Regions from separate parts of the Aestuariivivens sp. NBU2969 genome, predicted to be linked through region 2. Evidence: riboswitches for the same ligand, from Rfam matches in the RefSeq annotation. Region 2 holds a riboswitch; the other holds the start of a gene.
What was found. A riboswitch is a leader RNA that binds a small molecule or an ion and turns the genes downstream of it on or off. The one in region 2 is predicted to bind S-adenosylmethionine.

Region 1 (11,878 bases), on a different contig from region 2:
TTTCTATTTTAACTTCCATCTCTAGCTCCTCTTGAAGCTCTCTAATGAGTGAATTTTCATTTGTTTCATAATCTTCCACCTTTCCTCCAGGAAACTCCCAATAGCCTTCTAGGAACTTCCCTGGCTTTCTTCTACATAATAGAATTTTATTATCCTTATAAATTACTCCGCAAACAACCTTAATCAAACCCATGGCTTTTTCTATGGTATGAAAGATTATTGGTATCAATCTGATGTTTCTTATCAACCAATAAATCACCTGTCACTTCCCCCATCAATTTATAATCATCTGTAATAGCAAAAGAGCCTTTATCAAACATGACATGGTGATTTGGGCACATGCAAAGAAGGTTTGCAAGGCTATCATCCCCATTATGAGGTTTTCCTAATGGACGAATATGTGCTCCTTCAGAATAAAACCCACTTGGAGTTTTTATAGCCGTTCCGCAAACTTGACATTTATATTTATATAGGTTTTTAACATCAAGTGCAATCTTGGTATCTCGTACTATCCGTAAAACTGTTCCTGCTATTCTTTTTTTATCTCGAACACCGTGGTCCAATTCAGTTTCCTCTGCTGACTTTCTAGTATCGTTGGCTCCAGAATAAACTAACCTAAACCTACAGATTTTGTGTCCGCTTTTACCTTTTTCTTGCCAAGCATCAACCACACTATATAAACCAGCATATGTGTAACCACTTTTAGGGGAGAAGTCTGAATTATGCTTATGTCCTCGAATAACTCGAACAGGTAAACCTTCATTCATGCATTTAAGTAATCCTGCATTTCCTCTATTACTCCAAGATTGGTCCGCAACTTGCTTTCCTGTTTTGGGGTCATTACCACCTGCTCCTGTATATATTATTTCATCACCTAAATCTTTATCATCTTCATAACCACCTGAAAGTACAATTGCCGAAGTTCCTTCATTTCCATTACCATCTATTCCAGCACCCCAGCTTCTATGAAAACTTGTTGGCATCATTTCTTTTCGTCCTTCAAACCAATGTCCTTCTTCAATTCCAGGAATTTCACCGAATACTATTGCTCTAGGCATATCGTTATATTAAATTCTTAAAGAGTAAATTTAGAGAAATAGCTAACACTACACAAACCTGCTGGGTGTTTAATTAACTTAATAATATTTCCAAAATAACCCTATATTTAAATCATCATTACGAACCTCTTAAATAAGGTAGCAACCTGCAATAACAAGCAAAGGTGCTTTAACAATGAGCCATTATAAAGGAAAAAAGTGTTTTTTATTACCTCTTTCTTATCAATAGCTTTATTTAATCGTCATGGTAATTGATATTTAAATTATTTATTATGGACAATCAACTCATTAAATTAAAAGTAAAACAAGTATCCTCTGGGAAGCATAATTCCTTAAAAATTAAGGAGACCTTTATTGAAGCTTGTATAAAGCTAGATACTTCCATTTTTGAACCATTGATTGATGAAGACCAGTATTTTGAAGACTTAGATAAGTATAGATTTTTAAACTCAATGAAAAGTCAATTTGACTATTTAAAAAGCATCGGAATAGAAGAGGTCAAATTGGTAATGGGAACATGTAAAATGTGCTATGTTGGAGAGAGAGTATATGAGTTTTACATTGAACCTAATCAAGGTAAGCCAGCTTTTGCTTATAATATCAAAGAAGAAGATGGGAAAATAAATGATATTTTCAGATGTAACTATAGTGATGGTTATGAGCGAGATGCACATAATAATAGAAATCCAGATATCACATACCTTTTTTAATCAAAGCATAAACTAATAGTTTATGCGTTAACTATTCTTTAATATATCATTATACTTAGAAAGAATCTTATTTGAAAAATAAAAAATGGATATACGCACTCATGATTATTGTTCTTGTTGGAGCAACAAGCTTGATTCTGTTATATAAGAACAACGTTTTTTACAAAGTTGGAGATGTGGTGGACAGCTTTAATGGTATTAATGTGTATTACAACGCAAGTGTTAGTAATGTGGAAGGTAGAAATCTATCGAAAGATAATTACAACATCGGATTAAAGTATCAGTGTGTAGAGTTCGTAAAACGTTATTATTATGAGTATTTAAATCATAAAATGCCTAATAGCTATGGACATGCTAAAGACTTCTTTAATACAAAGCTTAAAGATGGAGAATACAACAAAGACCGAAATCTGATTCAATATTCAAATCCTAGTTTAAGTAAACCAAAGGTTAATGATTTAATCATTTTTGGGGCAACTAGATTTAATAGCTATGGACATGTGGCTATTGTCTCTAAGGTTATGGGTAATGAAATTGAAATCATACAGCAAAACCCTGGTAGGTATGGTAAATCTAGAGCAACTTTTGAACTTGTAAAAACCAACAATAAATGGAAAATTATTAGTAGCTCAGTTTTGGGAAGATTAAGAAAACCGTAAGAGGCAATAAATAATAAATATAAAGTGAACACCTACTTTAACTAAAAATTTTACTTAAAAACAGAAAACTGTAATTATGGTAAATGTGTAATACGCATGTAGAGAGCGTTTTTTAGGGCATTTTTTATTGCTAAAAAAAGCCAAAATAAGCCTTTTCTTGATACCTTGTCTTTCCTGCAGATAAACAAAAACTAAATATCATGGAAAGACAATTTTCAATAAAAAGAGCATTTCTGGATTTACTATTTATCAAAATTCAGCTTGAGAAGATATTCAAGGGAAATCAGAAATACAAGGAGCTAATAGATTTTATGATGTCCAATGATTTTTTAGAATCTGACGAACCAATACCTTCTTTAAAACAAATTGGTATCGACTTGGATTTAAAGCCCTATACTTTGAGAAAACTAATACAAGACTTATATAATGAGGTCTTTGATATTGAAAAAGAGAATTTCCTGGTATTTAATAAGACTGAAATATATTTCGACCTAAATTATTTTGAAAATGACAGAGGGTATTTTAAGTGCAATAATTTACCATATCTGCCAAGGGTAGGTGAAAATATTGATATTCCTTTTTTGCACGCACAGGTAGGTACAAACTATTTTTATGTAGACCATATTCGTCATAGTTTTGAGGCTGATATTCAAAGAATATTCATAAGCCTGAAATCAGGAATGTACAATAAGTACTTTCATTATGAAAAGTATAAAGCTTTTGAAGAAAGGAGAATTAGTTCTCATGACTTATTCTATAAAAATGATGTCACTATCAAGAGGAAATTGGGATTAAAATAATTTTAAGAAGATTAATTCTAAATTGAAAAAAACTTGTAATATACTGTAGGAATATACAGTGTAATTTTTATCTTTATTCCAGGCGTTAGTTTAAATAAGGCTCTATCTATCTCTCAAAGTTATGAGAATTAATATAGTTTGTGACTAATGTCATAAATTAACTATAGCAATTAACCTACATTTAGCAATCTTACTTTAATTTAAATATAGTAATGAGCAAACAACCAAAACCTGACTCGAAAAAATATACCGACCTAATATCTGAAATAGAAAAGGGTCATATTAAAATCCCAAAATTTCAAAGAAACTTTATTTGGAGTATAGATAAAACCGCCAAACTCCTGGATAGTATTTTAAAGGGGTATCCAATCGGTACATTTATACTATGGGAAACTAATGAGAGGTTAAATGATATCAAAAACATTGGGAATCTAAATTTACCTCCTGTTCCAGACGATATTAAGGTGCAATATGTTCTTGATGGTCAGCAAAGAATAACGTCCTTGTACGCAGCTTATTTAGGGGCACAAATACAAAAGGAAGGAGAGAAAAAAATTACGGATTATTCGGGAATTTATGTAGACTTGGAAGAAGATATTTATAGTAATGACCAACAAATTGTTGTCTCTGAAAAGCCTAATCAAGTTTATATTTCTTTAAATGAAGTATTAAATTTTAATGATAATTTATTGACCATAAAAGAGCGGTACTCAGACCAAGATTTTAAAAAAATTCACGAATACTCTCAAGCTTTTTCAACTTATGATTTTTCAACAATAGTATTAAGAAAGGAAGATATTGATTCTGCTATTGAAGTTTTTACAAGAATTAACACAGGAGGACAGACGCTTACTCTTTTTGAAATAATGTCGGCAAAGACCTATGATGAGGGACAAAATTTTGATATGGAAGATAAGTATCAAAAATTGCTTAAAGAGCTTTCTGCAATTAAATATGATACCATTTCAAGTTCTGTTATACTTAGCTCTCTTGCACTTGTTTTAAGTAAGAATAAAGAATGCAAACGTAAGGTTATTTTACAGCTAGATAAGCAGAGAATAATTGACGCATGGAACAATCTAATCTCCGCACTTAAAGAGAGCATTGATTTCTTCCGTTCAGTATATAGGATTCCCGTATCCGCTATTCTTCCATATGATTCGTTATTAATTCCTTATGTTTATTTTTTCTATATAAATAAAGAACGTCCTCAAGGAGAGCAAATCAAATACCTAGAGGAGTTTTTCTGGAGAATTGCTTTATCCTATCGTTATTCAAGTGCCACCGAATCAAAATTAGCACAAGATGTAAAAAGAATAGATGAAATAATATCTGGAAAAAGACCTATTTATGATGACTTTAAAGTCTATTTAACCTCGCCTAAAGATTTGATAGAAACTAGTTTTAGTGCAGGTAGCAGCTATTGTAAAGCCATTCTTTGCTTATTAGCTTACGAAGAACCTAAGGATTTTCAAGATAATGGCAAGGTAATTTTGGACAATTCTTGGTTAAAAGCCGCCAATAGTAAAAACTATCATCATTTCTTTCCAAGGGCTTACTTGAAAAAACATAATATTGGAAATGCAAACAGCTTGGTTAATATCACTTTGGTGAGTGCTGATATAAATAAACGTAAAATAAAGGCAAAGGCTCCTTCTGTTTACATTAGTGAGTTTAAAGATATTAACGATGGGCTTTTACCTACCCTTAAATCTCATTTGATTAAGGGTATTAGTGAGTTTGGTATAGGCAGTGATGATTATTCCATTTTTCTTAGGGAAAGAGCAACATTGATGTATAAAAAGCTTTCCGATAGAATTGATTTAAAACATCGAGTGAGTTCCAAGGAGCAGGGGATTAAGGAATTGATACTTACAGGTGAAAGTGATAAATTAGAATTTAAATCCACTTTAAGGTATGATTTAAGAGAAGGACAATTGAATAAGAAGCTAGAAAGCGTAGTTGCAAAAACTATATCTGCATTTCTGAATGCTGATGGTGGTATTTTGATAATTGGCGTTGATGATGATGGAAACATACTAGGGTTAGATAAAGATTTAAGTACACTAAGCAAACAAAACTTAGATGGATTTGAACTTTATTTGAAACAAGTTATTAAAAAGTTCCTTGGTGGTAATTTCGAAAAACATTTAAAAATCACTTTTCCAACAGTTGAGGAGAAGGAAATATGTTTAATAAATATTTCAAAATTCGGAAAGCCTGTGTTTTTAAATTTTGAGGGTAGAGATAGTTTTTATGTTAGAAATGGAAATTCTTCTATTCCATTAAATAGAGAAGAGCAGAGCAATTATGAAAAATTGCATTGGAATTAAATACATCAATGAGATTATATAGCTTGCAAAATTTCCTCAGCACCAGAGCTTTTAACTTGTGTCATGAAAACGACCTAAACTCTTTTGGAGACCTAATTAAATATTATTTTGAAAATGGTAATTTTTTAGCCTTAAGAAGGTGCAGAGAAGATTCTAATAAAGAGCTGATAGATTTATGTGAGAAGTATAAGCACATGTTTTTAAGAAACCAAAATAAAAAGGTTGAAGAGAACACTTTTGAAAAGATAGTGTTAAATCTTTCACCTAGTAGGAGAGACCTTATTGAGAAATTTATTGAAGTTAATTCATCCCAGTTGTCTCGTAGAAGCCAGAATGCTCTTCGACTTCATTTAAATGGAAACTTGACTCTTGCTTCTATATGGGCTAAAATATTATCAGTAAAACCCTTTGATTACAACAGTATTGAAAATGCAGGAACCAAATCAATTTCCGAAATAAAACATTATATAGAAATTATAAAGGATTTTATAATTAATACATATAATGAATCAGGTACTACAAATTTTAAATTGAAATCTTCTTTTGAAGAATTATTAGAAGGGTTGTCAGAAATACATATCAAACCTATTAATAGTTACATAAAATCCAATTTTAAAAACCTTTCTGTTAGAAGTAGTAATGCCTTGAGAAAAATGCTTAAGGGTGAAATTACCTTTTACTCATTTAGGAAACATATATTTTCAGTTAACGATTTTGATTTTTTAAATATAGATAATGTTGGGGTAAAATCGGCATCGGAATTAAATCAATTCACTGACAGGTTAAGGGAATTTATTAAGGAGGTTTCCACCAAATCAAATGAAAAGGAATTAAGGAATAAGAATAGAAATTTATTCTTTAAATATAACTTTGGTATTGAGAATATTCCTATCAATATTATTGAGAGCAATTCTTATTTCAAGGTTTGCGATTATATTCTCAAGTGTGATAATTTATTTGATTCAAAATTTTACCAGATTATAATGTCTGGAATAAAGATTTACAATGGTCAGAAAATACTATCCAACGAAGAAATAGGAATTTTGGTTAACCTAACTGCTGAAAGAGTTCGGCAGCGAAAGGAGACGTGCTTACATAGCTTACTTTCAATATTATATCCCTTAAAAAAATTAGATTATACCTTTAATCATTATAATTTAAGTTTAGAGCATGAAATAATATGTATAAGTAAAGAACAAGCAGAATTAATAAATAAAACCAGTAACACTAATTTTAATCAAAATTTTTGTGGTCTATTACTAGCCCCTTACTTAGATGATTCAATTGATATACTTGGCGTTCTAGAAGATGTTTTTCAAGAACGAGAAATAACTCATCGTAACAGACATGAATGGAAAAATATATATCTTATTAAGAAAAAACTAAATGTATTATTTGACTTTGTCAAGTTCCTAGATGAAATATCTTTAAAACTTCGTGAGCGTAATGAAGCAACGTACAACCTTTCGATGGAGAGTTGTTTTAACAAATTTAAAAAATGCGACTTCACTGAATTAAAGAAACAAATATTTATGGTTTGTGAATTTCTATTGATTTATGAACTAGGTGTTTTTTTTAATGAGGAGAACAATATTGTAATTCGTAGAAACACAAAATTAAAAGTTCATGAGTATGCTTATAAAGCATTAAAGAAACTTGATAAACCCTCTAAAGTAAACGATATATATGAATGTGTTATTCTTCAAAATCCAGATTATAAAACTAGCGTAGAAAGCATAAGAGCTTCAATGAAAAGAGAACATGGATTTGTGCCTATAGGAAGAACCAGTGTTTATGGATTAAAAGAATGGGAGGATGAAAAAATAAATTTTAAAGGAGGAACCATTAGGGAAATAGTTGAAGCTTTTTTAACAGGGCAACCTAAGCCAGTTCATATAAAAGAAATAACAAACCGTGTTGTTAAGTATCGACCCAAAACCAATGAAAATAGTATTATGACTAATTTGAAATTAGATGAATCAAATACTTTTTCATTTTTTAAGGGAGCTTATATTGGTATAGCCAATATGAAATATGGAGAGGAGTTTGAGTTAATTATTGAGTCCGAAACTAAACCAAAGCGAACTTGGATGGAAAGTTATGATAGCATTAGCAGTTTTGTAAAAACCTATAACAAGTTGCCTTCATCAAACAATTGTCCAGAATCAGAGCAAGTGCTTTATAGATGGCTATATGTGCAAAGAAAAAAATTAAAGGCTGGTGAGCTTAAAATTAAAAGAGCTTCATTAATAAAAGACTTGATTAAGAATTATGATTATGAAATAAACACAAGAGAACGTCTAAAATTTAGTCTTAATGACTTATATGGATTTGTTATTTCATATAAACGCTTGCCTAGTCCATCTATTGATGAAGAAAAACAATTATATCATTACTATTACAGGCAAAGAAAGTTATTTGATACGAAGAAGATGAGTACATATGATAAGAATTTGTATTCTTTAATTTTGGCTGAGTTGGACGATAATCAATGGTCATTATTTTAAGATGGATGAAACAAAAAACATAAAAGAAGAAATTGAAAAATCCATCAAAAAAGGGATTGCCTTTTTTCAAAAACTGTCAAGAAAACAAAAGGACAAGATTTTAACTTTATTACGTAGGGTTCAAGAAATACAGAATTCAAATTTAAGCGGCACGGAGAAAGCTAAAGAAATTAAAAAGATTATGTGGACAAAACAATCCGTTAAATCTAAGCTTTTTATAGGAGGATTTTTAGGGACAATTATAGGTATTGCTGTTTTTGGAACAGGGGGAATTGGTATAGCAGGTCTTGGAGGTGCAGTGGGAATCTGGGGCTTCTTAGCAGGAACTGCTGGTGGAGTTATAGTATCCTCACTGATACAGAATTTTGAAAAAGATTTTAATAATGATACTAAAGAAAATTAATTCAGAATTATTTGAAATAGATCTAGAGATTAAGCAAATTATTTTTGGAAATACATTTATTGATAAATTAACTGGATATGACAAAATCAATTATACGACATTAAAAGTTAAATGCACTGATTGCACAGTAATGATTTTTAAGAATGATATTAAATCCTTCTTTGGTATAAAGCCAGGTGATTGTTTTATAGTTATTGCTAAAAAATGGAAAGAGAATGTTTATAACTTTATAAAGTTTTCAGAAAAAGACGCTTCTAAATCAAAGATGTTAGATAGTAAAATCCTTTCAGCCTATGATAAATACATGGATGAGTTTTTTGATGAATTAGAGAAACATAATACCTATGAAGATAAAATGGGAGGAGGTTTTTCTTTTATTGACTTAAATGAACCTATGATGGATTATCCAAAATTTAAAGAATTGTATTTGAGTGGATATAAACCTAGAATAATGAAATGGTTTGGATAAAAGATTAAAAAATGAATACTTTTTTCCTTATTTATATTTTGAAGAAAGGCTACTATGTTTTCTGATTTAGATGACTGGCTTTAATAAAGATTGAGTTGTAATGAACGAACTGAAGAAAATAGAGAAGAAATGGAAAAATCAGTTCAAAGATTCTGATTTGGTGAAAGCTGGAATTTATCAACCGAATATTGCCAATCAGTTATTTCATGGTTTTGACGACGATTCTATTCATTTTAAAGATTTTCCTGTTGGTTTTGAAGATTTTAATGACGACTACAACCATTCTAATCCCCTAAATGAACTTGACACCGTTTTAAAATACCTATCCTTTATTGGTATCACTTTAACAAAAAGTAAGGTGGAAGATGTGATTTCTTCTGGGAAACATGATAGCCATACGTTTTTGAAAAAAACCTACTATTTACTTAAGCAATTATCACGGTATGGGGAAGATTTGAATACATCTGACCCTTATTATGACAATATAGGAGATTTATTTTTCTTTATGAGAATTGAAGGTAGCGAAACAGAAGCTAATCAGCAATTATCACTTTTTGAAGAAGTTGAACTTCCAGATTTTTATAATAAGTATATAGAACTACCAAAGAATTATTCGAATGATACAGTAGCTATTAATTTATTTAAAGAGATTGAAAAGTCTAACGAGTCCTATTTCATTACTGGTAAAGCAGGGACGGGAAAATCGACATTTATTCACTATTTCACTAAGGAAACCTCTAAAAATACTTTATTATTTGCTTTTACTGGGATAGCAGCAATAAATATTGGAGGACAAACATTACACTCTTTTTTTGGATTTCCCTTCAAACCTCTTTTACCTAAGGACAAGGAAATAAAAAAATACAATCCCAATTTTCAGAAATATAAAATATTACAAAAAGCAGATACCATAATTGTTGATGAAGTTTCAATGTTGAGGTCTGATTTATTAGAGGCTTTAGATTATTCATTAAAAATAAATGGAGGTGAGCAAAATAAGCCTTTTGGTGGCAAACAAATGTTATTTGTTGGAGATGCCTTTCAGTTACCTCCTATTGTAGAAAGAGGTGATTCTATACAAAAACATGTTTTTTCTGAAATATATGATAGTGAATATTTCTTTGATGCTCCAGCTTTCAAATCACTTCAACCTAAATTATTTGAACTTGAACAGGTTCATAGGCAATCAGAAGAGAATTTTATAAATAACCTTAATAAGATAAGAACTTATGAAGCTGACTCAAATGTTCTAAATTTCTTTAATAGAAAATATAATCCTCATTATTCTCCTGATATTAATGATTTTGTAATGATGCTAACAAGCAATAACTATATTGCTAATGAGGAAAACAATAGAAAATTATTCAAAATCCCCTATGGATTAAAAAGCTTCCAAGCTACAATATCTGGAGATTTTAAGGAAGACAGGTATCCAACTCTAGCTACATTAGAATTAAAAAGAAATGCACAAGTAATGTTTGTGAAAAATGATTCTTACTCAAATGGTAGAAGATGGGTTAATGGAACCATTGGAAAAGTAAACTTCATTAAAGAGAATAGTATTGAGGTTGAGTTAGCTAACGGACAAACATATGAGGTTGAGAGAGAAACTTGGGAAAATAGAAAATATCAATGGGACAAATCTAAGAGTTCAATTACATCTAAAGTTATAGGCACATTCACTCAATTTCCATTAAAATTAGCCTGGGCTATTACAATACATAAAAGTCAAGGATTAACTTTTGACAAGGTAAATATTGACCTGGGAAGCGGAGCATTTGTAAATGGTCAATTATACACAGCTATTAGTAGATGCAAAAGCATAGAAGGTTTAACTTTAAAAAGAAAAATAACAAATTCTGATATTATTGTTGATTCTAAATTAGTTGAATTCAATAAGTCAATTTCCAGAGGCAAAATAAATGATTTTAAAAGCCCCTCTTTTCTAAATAAGACTATCAAAAATGTATTTGATGTTTTCGAAAAAACAATTTCATCATCTAAAATAACAAAACCTAAAACTAAGCTTACCAAATATAGGTTAAATTCAGTTCTTGATTTTGGCATATACGAAGGAGAACAACTTGAAAATGCATTAAAAAAAGAGCCTAATTATATCTTAAATTTATTAGAATTAGAACATTTTGTTATAGCTCCATCTACTATTGAAATTATAGAAAAGAGGATAATAGATTTTAAAATTTCACTTGAAAAAATTGAAGAAATGAAATTAAAAAACAACTTATACTTAGAACAGAACAATTTATAATTTATGAAGGATAAAATTATTAATGAACTTACCATCTTAAGAAAAGAGGTGGATTTGTTGGAGAAGAATCAATCTTTTCGCAGAAAACCAGCGGAACCTACTAAGCCATACAATTATGAGTTCAAAATTATAAAAAAACCAAATTTTCTTGATTTGAAAGGTTTCGGTTGTGGGGCATCTATTGTTTTAGTGCTTACTCTTTTTATTAATTGGGTCTATTTTGATAGCAATTATGGCGTTGAGATTTTTTTTGTACTATTATCTATATTATTAATATACTCTTTATATCAGTATTCTGAAGCCCAATCTAGATTCAAAAAAAGATATAATAATCATAAAAAAGCAGTAGCCGATTATGAAAAGAAACTAAAGGAATATTTATTAGAAAAAGAGAAATATGATAGTTATGCAAAAAACAAAGAAGCATGTGAAGCAAAAAAAAGAGCTATTCAAAACAAAATCAAAGAACTTTATAAATACTGCTCGTTAGATGAGAAGAAAACCTATACAAGAGAATTTTTGCGAACTGAATATTATGCTCCAGAAAATACATTAAAACGCAGAACAAAAATAACCTCTGATAACCTTTTAAGGAATGACCTTGATATAGCTAATTTCTTGATTTCGAAGACAAATGAGGGCAATTCGGATAACAAAAAAGTAGTCAATA
Region 2 (11,878 bases):
CTGCTATTGCTTCTGTTGAGTTTGTGTCTAAGATGATATTGTATTTCTTTCACGAGCGTGCATGGAATAATATAAAATGGGGAAAATAATGTTTACTGAAAAACAAATAGAGGAACTAAATGAGGCTTTTAAAAATCTAACTCCAACAGAAATCATAAAGAAAGCCTTAGAGTTTAGCGGTGATGCGGTTGTAACTACAAATTTTAGGCCTTATGAAGCGGCAATTTTACATGCCGTAAGTACGGTAGAGGATAAAATCCCAGTAGTATGGTGTGATACTGGTTATAATACACCACAAACTTATCGTCATGCAGAACAAGTGATTAAAGATTTAAACTTAAATATCTTCTTATACGTGCCCAAACAAACTTCGGCCCATCGTGATGTGGTTTTGGGAATTCCAAGTATTGATACACCTGAACATGATTTGTTTACAGAACAGGTGAAGTTGGAACCCTTTAGAAGAGCTATGGAAGAGCATCAAGCCAAAGTCTGGTTCACCAACCTGCGCCAAGGACAAACAGCCTTTCGAAACACTATAGGTGTTTTTAGCTTGAGCAAAGCTGGTGTTTTAAAGGTCAGTCCTTTTTATTATTGGTCTGATGATAAATTAGATATGTATTTAGAGGAAAATAACCTGCCTAACGAATTTAAATATTTTGATCCAACGAAAGCATTGGAAAATAGGGAGTGTGGGTTACATGCTTAAGATAAATAATATTATGAATAGTAAGATTAAAAAAGATACATCGCACATTAATTCGCTGGAAAACGAAGCGATTTACATTATGAGAGAGGTAGCAGCGCAGTTTGAAAGGCCTGTCTTGTTATTTTCTGGAGGTAAGGATTCTATAACTTTGGTAAGGTTGGCCCAAAAAGCCTTCTATCCAGCTAAAATTCCGTTTCCTTTAATGCATATTGATACTGGGCATAACTTTCCTGAAACTATAGAATTTAGGGATAATCTAGTTAATGAATTAGGTTTGGAGCTTATTGTAAGGCATGTTCAGGATTCGATAGATGAAGGAAAGGTAAAGGAAGAATCAGGTCGTTATGCCAGCAGAAATACTTTGCAAACAACAACTTTATTAGATGCAATTGAAGAGTTTAAGTTTGACGCTTGTATTGGAGGAGCTCGTCGCGATGAGGAAAAGGCTAGGGCTAAAGAGCGCATTTTTTCAGTACGTGACGATTTTGGACAATGGGATGAGAAAAACCAACGACCAGAATTGTTCGATATGTTGAATGGAGAAATAGATTTGGGACAAAATGTTCGAGTATTCCCGATTTCCAATTGGACAGAATTGGATGTTTGGTCATACATTGAAAAAGAAAATATAGAAATACCTTCAATTTATTTTGCACATACAAGAGCTACTTTCCTTAGGGATGGGTTGATCTGGTCTGCCGATGATGATGTGGTTTATCGGGATGATCATGAGGAAGTAGCAGAACGTGTAGTGCGTTTTAGAACTGTAGGAGATATGAGTTGTACAGCTGCTGTACTGTCAGAAGCGACAACCATTTCTAGAGTGGTTGCAGAGATTAGGGAGAGTACCATTTCTGAGCGTGGCGCCCGAATAGATGATAAACGTTCTGAAGCTGCCATGGAAAAACGTAAACAGCAAGGGTATTTTTAAATTACGAATACCCGATTGTTATGGGAGAAGTAAGAAATTAGAAGTAAAACAAAATATTAGCTACTAGCTAAAATCTAGTGGCAAACTAAATAAAATGGAAGTATTAAAAATAGCAACCGCAGGAAGTGTAGATGATGGAAAGAGTACCTTGATTGGACGTATACTTTATGATACCAAATCACTTACTACAGATAAATTGGAAGCCATAGAAAAAACCAGTAAGCAGCGTGGTTATGATTACTTGGATTTCTCTTTAGCAACGGATGGTTTAGTCGCTGAGCGTGAACAAGGCATTACTATAGATGTCGCACATATCTACTTTTCAACCGCTAAGAAAAGTTATATTATAGCAGACACTCCTGGGCATGTTGAATATACGAGAAATATGGTAACGGGCGCTTCAACGTCACAGGCCTCTATTATTCTAATCGATGCAAGAAAAGGGGTGATTGAACAAACCAATCGCCATTTCTTTATCAACAATTTATTACGCATTAAGGACATTGTTGTTGCCATTAACAAAATGGATTTGGTAGATTATTCTCAAGAGGTATACAACAAGATTAAAACCGATTTTGAGGAATTAATGAGCAAACGCGATTACCAAGACCAAAAAATCACCTTTATTCCTGTTAGTGCCCTAAAAGGAGATAATGTTGTGCATCTTTCAGATAAAATGCCTTGGTATAAAGGAGAAGCATTATTAGAACATCTTGAAAAATTAGACAAGGCAGATATTTTCAATGTAGGAACTCCGCGTTTTCCAGTCCAATATGTTATTCGTCCAAAAACGGAAGAGTTTCACGATTTTAGAGGTTATGCGGGAAAAGTGTACGGAGGGAATTTAAGTGTAGGTGATGAAATTATTGTATTACCATCTAAAACCAGATCTAAAATCAAAGATATTTATGTTTACGATCAAAAGTATGAAACTGCTTCGAGACGTTCATCGGTAACGATAACTTTAGAAGATGATATTAATGTGAGTCGTGGTGATATGATTGTTAAGGAAGGTGATTTGCCAACCATCGATAAACAATTTACGGCCAATGTATGTTGGATGGATTCTGAACAGTTAATAACAGGGGGGAAATATGTTGTTCAGCATGGTGTTAATAAAGTACTGGCGAAGGTAGATCGTATTAATCATAAGATTCATCCGGATTATTCAGGAATTGAAAATGATGTTTCTGGATTAAGTATGAACGATATTGCTTCAGTAAGCTTTAAACTAAATAAACCTATTTTTTACGATCAATTTAAAAATCATAGGACCAATGGGTCGTTTATTTTAATTGACGCCAAATCCAATAACACAGTAGGAGCTGGTTTTATCCAGTAAATCTACTAACATATTTAGGTTAGTAAGATTAAATAAAAAAATAAAAACACTAAAAATTTCTTCATAAGCCTGCGTTTACTGCAGTCGAAATAGGGAGATTAGGAGGGATTGTCATGCAAAGTTTTAGAACAGAAATAGAAAATCCATTAGTTGAAAGGGATATTATTGAATTGGCCAATAAAATTGAGCTATTCAATAACGGAAAGATAGACGAGGAAAAATTTAGAAGCCTACGTTTGGCACGTGGTGTTTATGGTCAGCGTCAAGAAGGCGTGCAAATGATCCGTATAAAATTACCCTATGGAAAAGTAAAGAGCAACCAATTACTTCGCATTTCTGAAGTTTCCGACGAATACTCTCGTGGACGTTTACACATTACCACGCGTCAGGATATTCAAATTCATTATGTCGATTTAAACAGAACGCCAGAATTATGGGCCGAATTGGAACGTGATGATGTAACGCTTAGGGAGGCCTGTGGAAATACAGTTCGTAACGTAACAGCCAATGAAACATCGGGTATTGATGTTAACGAACCATTTGATGTGTCGCCGTATGCCGATGCCTTGTTCCGTTTTTTTTTAAGAAACCCTATTTGTCAGGAAATGGGACGTAAGTTTAAGGTGTCCTTCTCATCCTCCGATGAAGATACAGGGCTGTCTTATATGCACGATTTAGGTTTTATTGCCAAAGTAAAAGATGGTGAGCGCGGATTTAAAGTGATGATTGGTGGTGGATTGGGCTCACAACCCCGTCATGCCGATGTACTTTATGATTTTGTTTCCACTGATAAAATTATCCCAATTATGGAAGGGGTGTTACGAATTTTCGATCGTCATGGTGAACGTCGAAGCCGTGCTAAGGCTCGTATGAAGTTTTTAATAAAGGATATTGGATTGAATGCTTTCAAAGCATTGGTTGATGAAGAACAAAATGCCATTGAATTAAAATCGGTTCCTATTGATGTTGATGCTTATGAAGTGTCTAAGCCAGTTGAAGTTCATGATATTCCGCTGGTAGATATAAAAGATCAACAAGCATTTGAAACTTGGAAATCGACCAATCTTATCCCTCAAAAACAAGAAGGTTATGTTGCTATTGGTATTAAAGTACTTTTGGGAGATTTTTATACAGATAAAGCTAGATTATTAGCCAATTTGGTTGAAAACTATGCGGCAGGTGAACTGCGATTGACTTTACGCCAAAATATTGTTATTCCGTTTGTAAAACATGAATTGGTACCGTTTTTCTACACCGAATTAGAAAAATTGGGATTTGTGGAAGCTGGTTACAATAAAGCTGTCGACATAACTGCTTGCCCTGGAACCGACACCTGTAATTTGGGAATTGCCAGTAGTACTGGTATAGCCAGTGAGTTGGAACGTGTTATAAAAACAGAATTTCCACAATATTTGAAAAACCAAGATTTGGTTATTAAAGCTAGTGGCTGTATGAATGCCTGTGGGCAGCACAATATGGCCAATATAGGGTTTCAAGGCATGTCTGTGCGTACACCTGATAAATTGGTAGCACCAGCATTACAAGTACTGTTAGGTGGTGGAAACCTAGGGAACGGTAATGGCATATTTGCCGATAAGGTAGTTAAAGTACCTAGCAAACGAGGGCCTGAAGCCTTAAGACGTATTTTAAATGATTACGAAGCCAATGGCAATGGACAAAGGTTTGTTGATTATTATAAAGCCAATGGGGAACGTTATTTTTATGATTTATTGCAGGACTTGCAAGATGTTACTAATCTAACCCAAGCCGATTTTATCGATTGGGGCAATACCGAAAAGTATGAAAAGGAAATTGGTGTTGGTGAGTGTGCAGGAGTGGTTATTGACCTAGTGGCTACCTTATTTTTAGAGAGTGAAGAGAAAATTGAAAATGCTAGTGAGTCATTTGCCAATAATGTATTCTCTAGTGCCATTTATCATGCGTATAGTTCTATGATAAATTCGGCAAAGGCCATGTTGCTTGCTGAAAATAAACGCACAAATACCCACGCAGGTATTGTGAGTCAGTTTGATGAGCTATTTATTGCTAACAATAAAATCAATTCAGATGTTTCGTTTTCAGAATTGGTATATCAAATCAATAAGTTTTCACCTACTAAGGAATTTGCGTCTAGTTATATAGAAAACGCCAATCAGTTTTTGGAAAAAGTAAAAGCTTTTAGAGAAGCTGAAATGACTTTAGGTAAGGCAGTTTAATTCAGAGCCATGAATTTGAAAACACCAACATTAACAGTAGTAGGTGCTGGTCCGGGGGATTTAGATTTAATAACCTTAAAGGCTATTAAAGCCATCGAATCAGGCGATGTTATTCTATACGATGCTCTTGTTAATAAAGCGTTATTGCATTATGCTCCTAAACAAGCAGAACTTATTTTTGTGGGTAAACGCAGGGGGTGCTATGCTTTTCAACAAGAACAAATCAATGAACTTATTGTAGCAAAGGCTAAGGAAAAAGGCCATGTGGTACGTCTTAAAGGTGGCGACCCCTTTATTTTTGGTCGTGGTGCAGAAGAGATCGATTATGTAAAACCCTTTGGTCTGGAAACTTTTGTGGTACCTGGTATTTCATCGGCTACTGCAGTACCGGCCTATCAGGGTATTTCCTTAACCAAGCGAGGAGCTTCAGAAAGCTTTTGGGTAATAACCGGGACAACCAAAAACCATCATTTGTCAACTGATGTGGCTTTGGCAGCTAAGTCTACAGCTACTGTAGTTATACTTATGGGCATGCATAAACTGGATGAAATAGTTAGTGTGTTCTCCGAAGAAAAAAAAGAGGATATACCGGTTGCTGTTATCCAAAATGGAACGACTTCAGATGAAAAAGTAGGTTTAGGCACCATAAGTACCATTCAAAAGATTGTAGAAGAAAAGCAGTTGTCTTCACCAGCCATTATTGTCATTGGTGAAGTGGTTAAACAAAGAGCGGTACTGAACTCGATTTCTAATGATGTTGCCTTGGTATAAGCTATGGATCACAATAATTTATATCCCATTTTTTTAAAAGCAAACCATCTAAATATACTCATAGTAGGCGGTGGTTATGTAGCTGAGGAGAAATTGACTTTTTTATTAAAGTCCAGTCCAGATGCTAAAGTGTCCATGGTTGCGCCCATATTTAAGGAGGGGACCGAAACCTTGTCTAAACAAGGAGATGTTACCTTAATTAAAGATGTTTACAAAAAAAAATATCTAAAAGGAAAACATATAGTTGTTGCTACCACCGATGTTCCTGAGGTAAACATTAAAGTTTATAAACATTGTAGAAAGCTAAACATTTTGGTAAATGTGGCCGATAATCCGCCTTACTGTGATTTTTATATGGGTGGTATTGTTACCAAAGGAAATGTAAAAGTAGCCATTAGCACTAATGGTAAATCGCCTACAACCACTAAGCGGTTACGACAATTTTTTGAAGATGTGATTCCTGAAAACATTAATGATTTGGTGAAAAATTTAAACCATTATAGAAAAAAAATAAAAGGTGATTTTGAACAAAAAGTAGAAACCTTAAACGAAGTTACCAAAGGATTAATTGAAAAAGAAAAACCATAATATGATTAAAACCGATATACTAATAATAGGAGCAGGTCCAACAGGTTTATTTACTGTATTTGAAGCTGGATTATTAAAATTAAAATGCCATTTAATAGATGCCCTGCCACAACCTGGAGGGCAATGTTCGGAGATATATCCTAAAAAACCGATATATGATATTCCAGGGTTTCCTGAGATTTTGGCAGGCGATTTAACGAAGAATTTATTGGAGCAGGGCAAGCAATTCAAACCTGGATTTACTTTGGGTGAACGAGCGGAGACCATCGAAAAATTAAAAGATGGATCATTTATTGTAATTACTAATAAAGGCACTAAGCACCATGCTCCTGTAGTGGTCATTGCAGGTGGTTTAGGGGCTTTTGAACCAAGAAAACCTACTATTGAAAGTATTGCAAATTATGAAGATAATGGTGTCGATTATATCGTAAAAGACCCTGAGGTTTACAGAAATAAACGTGTGGTGATTTCAGGTGGAGGTGATTCTGCATTGGATTGGAGTATCTTTTTAGCCAATGTCGCTTCAACAGTCACATTAATCCATAGAAGAAATGAGTTTAGGGGAGCGTTGGATTCTGTAGAAAAAGTAAGGGAGCTAACCCTATTGAATAAAATCAATTTAATTACCCCTGCCGAAGTTACAGCCTTGCATGGTGATGGTAAAATTGAAGCAGTTACTGTAACCAAAGAGGGTAAGTCGGCTTTAATAGAAACTGACCATTTTATTCCGTTATTCGGATTGTTACCAAAATTAGGGCCTATAGGAAACTGGGGGTTAGAGATTGAAAAAAATGCTATTAAGGTGGATAACACATTAAACTACCAAACCAATATTCCCGGGATATTTGCCATAGGAGATGTGAATACCTATCCAGAAAAATTAAAATTAATACTTTGTGGATTCCACGAAGCGACTTTAATGTGCCAAGCTGCTTACCGCATTATTAATCCAGGGAAAAGGTATGTGCTAAAATATACAACAGTGAGTGGTATCGACGGATTTGATGGATCGCGTAAAGAAGCCCCAAAAGCGGTGATTCAGGCTATTCAATAAAATTATAATTGTGTAACTTAGTCATTTAATTTACGATAATATTCACGAATGAAAAGCTATAATGTTTGCCTAAAAGATACCGTTAAAACATTTACTAAGCGCTTGTTCTATTCACTTTTTGATGAAGAACAACATAATGAATATGAAGCATATTTAGAATCGACATTTCTTAAAATCCTTGCCAAATTAAGTATTGAAAAGGGTGAGGAACACTGGGATACATTTAAGGAAAAATTGCCCGAATTAAGACTTATGTTGGATTTAGATGCCATAGCTTTTGAACGTAATGACCCAGCATCACATAGTTTACAGGAAATTTATTTGGCCTATCCCGGGTTTTATGCTATTTCTATTTATAGGCTAAGCCATCAGTTATACAAGCAAAAGGTCCACATATTGCCTAGAATGATGAGTGAGTACATTCATGGTATTACGGGTATCGACATACATCCAGGTGCGACCATTGGCAAATCGTTCTATATCGACCATGGAACGGGTATTGTCATAGGTGAAACTTCAATAATAGGCAATCACGTTAAAATTTACCAAGGGGTAACTCTTGGGGGTATTTCAGTAGCTAAAAGTTTGGCATCTACCAAACGACATCCTACCATCGAGGATAATGTATGTATTTACGCCAATGCCACTATTTTGGGAGGGGATATCGTTATTGGTAGAGATAGTGTTATTGGTGCAAACGTATGGATTACCCAATCGGTTCCAGAAAATTCATTGGTAACTTACCAAACCGAAATAAAAATTAGACCCAAAAAGAATGGCATTCGAAAATAGTATCATTGGTCAAATAGGTAATACGCCGTTGGTAGAGGCTACACATCTTATTTCAAAAAAAGGGGTAAGGTTGTTTTTAAAATTAGAAGGGAATAACCCCGGAGGAAGTGTAAAAGATCGACCTGCCTTTAATATGATTAGTGAAGCCTTAAAACGGGGAGATATTAAAAAGGGGGGTACTTTGGTTGAAGCCACTAGTGGTAATACAGGTATTGCTTTAGCATTTATCTCTAAGTTATTAGGGCTGAATATGATACTAATTATGCCCGAAAACTCCACTGTAGAACGAGTAAAAACAATGCGAGCTTATGGTGCTGAGGTTATTTTAACACCAGCTGATATCGGGATTGAAGGCTCCCGCGACTTGGCATTTAAGCTAAGGGACGAAAAAGGCTATACTCTTTTAAACCAGTTTGAAAATAACGATAATTGGAAAGCGCATTACAAAACCACAGGGCCAGAAATTTGGGAAGCGACTCAAGGTAAAATAACACACTTCGTATCGGCCATGGGAACTACCGGAACCATAATGGGAGTGTCAACCTATTTGAAAGAGAAAAATAAAGACATAACTATTATAGGAGCACAACCGGATGATAATTCCAGAATCCCTGGGATTAGAAAATGGCCTGAAGAATATGTGCCTAAGTTTTTTGATAGATCTAAAGTCGATGTGATTGTTGAAGTGACAGAAGCAGATGCTAAGGAAACCACACAAAAATTGGCGTGGGAAGAAGGGGTTTTTGCAGGGATGAGTAGTGGCGGATCTGTGTATTGTGCTTTAAAAATCGCTGAACAAATAAATGAAGGCCTTATTGTAGCGGTTATATGTGATCGAGGGGATCGCTATTTATCTTCAACCTTATTTGAGTAATGAAAGTAGTTTTTTCTTATTTCATAGGATAACAAAAATATAGTTGCTATTTTTGCCGTTCAGTTCATAAATGTACTAGTGTTATCAAGAAAGGTAGAGGGAATAGACCCGTTGAAACCTTGGCAACCCTTTTCCTAACAATCACACAAGGTAAAGAAGGTGCTACATTCTACTAACTGTATTTTGTTAGAAAGATAACGAAAAGTGTTTTCTTAGCTTTTCTTGATGACATATAGATATAAATAATGTCGAAATGTCGAAAATAAAACAGGCTTTACAAGATCGTATTTTAGTGTTGGATGGTGCTATGGGTACCATGCTTCAACAATATAAATTTACTGAAGCGGACTTTAGGGGGGAGCGCTTTAAAGATTATCCTGTACCCTTACAAGGGAATAACGATTTGTTGTCCATTACTCAACCTGAAGCCATTAAAACCATACACGCCAAATATTTTGAGGCTGGGGCGGATATTGTGGAAACCAATACCTTTTCGGGAACAACAATAGCAATGGCCGATTATCAAATGGAAGATTTGGTTTATGAACTGAATTATGAGTCGGCTAAGTTGGCCAAGGAAGTCGCAGTTGAATTTACAAAAAAAGAACCTTATAAACCACGCTTTGTAGCAGGATCCATTGGGCCTACAAATCGCACGGCCAGTATGTCGCCCGATGTTAACGATCCAGGATATCGAGCGGTTACCTTCGACCAGTTGCGCGTAGCTTACAAACAACAGGTAGAAGCACTTGTTGATGGTGGAGCCGATTTATTATTGGTGGAAACGGTTTTTGATACGCTTAACGCCAAATCGGCGTTGTTTGCAATTGAAGAAGTTAAGGAAGAAAGAGGAATCGATATTCCAATCATGTTGAGTGGAACTATTACAGATGCTTCTGGAAGAACCTTGTCTGGGCAAACGGCAGAGGCTTTTTTAATTTCGTTATCTCATATTCCTTTGTTGTCCATTGGGTTTAATTGTGCTTTGGGAGCCAATTTATTACAGCCCCATTTAGAGGCCATTGCCAATAAAACAGAGTTTGCCATATCGGCACATCCTAATGCAGGACTACCAAATGCCTTTGGAGAGTACGATGAAACTCCAGAGGAAATGGGTGAACAAATAGAGGAATACCTAAAAAAGAATTTAATAAACATAATAGGAGGTTGTTGCGGCACAACACCAGAACATATTAAAGTAATTGCCAATATAGCAGCGAAATATAAACCTCGTAATTTTGGCACCCTGAAAGCAGTCGAAGGGACTCATTAGTTATTAATGATGATTTTAGAAGTTAGCATATTATAGCATCTATGAAAGGATCTGTTATACATAAGTTAAAAACGTGTTTAGGCATGCGAAAGTATATCTTATTGGTGAATTGGGAAAGGGTATAAAATCATGAAATAGGATTCCGTAAATGGGATAATATCAAAAAAGGAAAGACTTGTTAAACCATTTTATAAGCCTTTTCTAGTGGTAGAACATATTAATAATGAAGATAAAACAAACAAAATACATGAAGCTTTCGGGACTGGAACCCCTAGTCCTTAACGAGAACAGCAACTTTATAAACGTCGGAGAACGTACCAATGTAGCAGGTTCCCGCATGTTTTTGCGATTGATAAAGGAAGGTAAGTTTGATGAGGCCTTAGATATAGCTCGTCATCAAGTAGAAGGTGGTGCACAAATCATTGACATTAACTTTGATGACGGACTTATAGATGGTAAGGAAGCCATGGTTAAGTTTCTAAATCTTCTTGGAGCTGAACCTGATATTTGTCGTGTACCCATAATGATCGATAGTTCTAAATGGGAGATTATCGAAGCAGGCTTACAAGTTGTACAAGGTAAATGTGTAGTGAATTCCATTTCACTTAAGGAAGGCGAAGACAAATTTATTTGGGAGGCCAAGCAAATTAAACGTTACGGTGCAGCGGTAATTGTTATGGCATTCGATGAAGTAGGACAGGCCGATAATTATGAAAGGCGTATAGAAATAGCAAAACGCTCGTATGATATTTTAATAAACAAGGTGAATTTTCCATCGGAAGATATTATTTTCGATTTAAATGTGTTCCCAGTGGCAACTGGGATGGAAGAACATCGAAAAAATGCTGTAGATTTTATTGAAGCCACGCGTTGGGTGAGGCAAAATTTAGAAAATGTAAGCGTTAGTGGAGGGGTGAGTAATGTGTCGTTTTCATTTAGAGGTAATAATGTGGTACGTGAAGCCATGCATTCGGTGTTTTTATATCATGCCATCCAAGCAGGTATGAATATGGGTATAGTAAATCCAACTATGTTGGAGGTGTACGACGATATTCCCAAAGACTTGTTAAAGCATGTTGAAGATGTTATTCTAGATAGGCGGGATGATGCTACTGAGCGCTTGTTGGAATTTGCTGAAACAGTAAAAGGTGTTTCCAAAGAAAAAACCGTTGACTTGTCATGGCGCAAAAAACCACTTCAGGAACGTATTACCCATGCTTTGGTAAAAGGTATTGATGCTTTTATTATTGATGATGTTGAAGAGGCTAGGCTGCAAGCCCATAGACCAATAGAGGTTATTGAAGGACATTTAATGATTGGAATGGACG

Region 1: another riboswitch for S-adenosylmethionine. It lies ahead of K7G79_RS07035 (hypothetical protein); the one in region 2 lies ahead of K7G79_RS02505 (homocysteine S-methyltransferase family protein).

What each region holds. Positions count from the first base shown of each region.
Region 1 covers NZ_JAIOUU010000007.1:557-12,434, forward strand. Annotated here, with positions in the region: gene K7G79_RS07025 ((deoxy)nucleoside triphosphate pyrophosphohydrolase) at 1-193, opposite strand, end outside; gene K7G79_RS07030 (YDG/SRA domain-containing protein) at 180-1,058, opposite strand; SAM-I-IV-variant riboswitch at 1,169-1,266, shown strand; gene K7G79_RS07035 (hypothetical protein) at 1,331-1,768, shown strand; gene K7G79_RS07040 (CHAP domain-containing protein) at 1,840-2,427, shown strand; gene K7G79_RS07045 (hypothetical protein) at 2,628-3,227, shown strand; gene K7G79_RS07050 (DUF262 domain-containing protein) at 3,440-5,560, shown strand; gene K7G79_RS07055 (hypothetical protein) at 5,551-8,067, shown strand; gene K7G79_RS07060 (hypothetical protein) at 8,069-8,470, shown strand; gene K7G79_RS07065 (hypothetical protein) at 8,451-8,939, shown strand; gene K7G79_RS07070 (ATP-dependent RecD-like DNA helicase) at 9,040-11,208, shown strand; gene K7G79_RS07075 (YcjF family protein) at 11,212-11,878, shown strand, end outside.
Region 2 covers NZ_JAIOUU010000002.1:174,063-185,940, reverse strand. Annotated here, with positions in the region: gene K7G79_RS02555 (DUF2061 domain-containing protein) at 1-89, shown strand, start outside; gene K7G79_RS02550 (phosphoadenosine phosphosulfate reductase family protein) at 89-709, shown strand; gene cysD (sulfate adenylyltransferase subunit CysD) at 723-1,640, shown strand; gene K7G79_RS02540 (sulfate adenylyltransferase subunit 1) at 1,735-2,982, shown strand; gene K7G79_RS02535 (HEPN domain-containing protein) at 3,096-5,198, shown strand; gene cobA (uroporphyrinogen-III C-methyltransferase) at 5,208-5,969, shown strand; gene K7G79_RS02525 (bifunctional precorrin-2 dehydrogenase/sirohydrochlorin ferrochelatase) at 5,973-6,557, shown strand; gene K7G79_RS02520 (NAD(P)/FAD-dependent oxidoreductase) at 6,559-7,611, shown strand; gene epsC (serine O-acetyltransferase EpsC) at 7,660-8,403, shown strand; gene cysM (cysteine synthase CysM) at 8,387-9,277, shown strand; SAM riboswitch class I at 9,356-9,478, shown strand; gene K7G79_RS02505 (homocysteine S-methyltransferase family protein) at 9,531-10,550, shown strand; gene metH (methionine synthase) at 10,774-11,878, shown strand, end outside.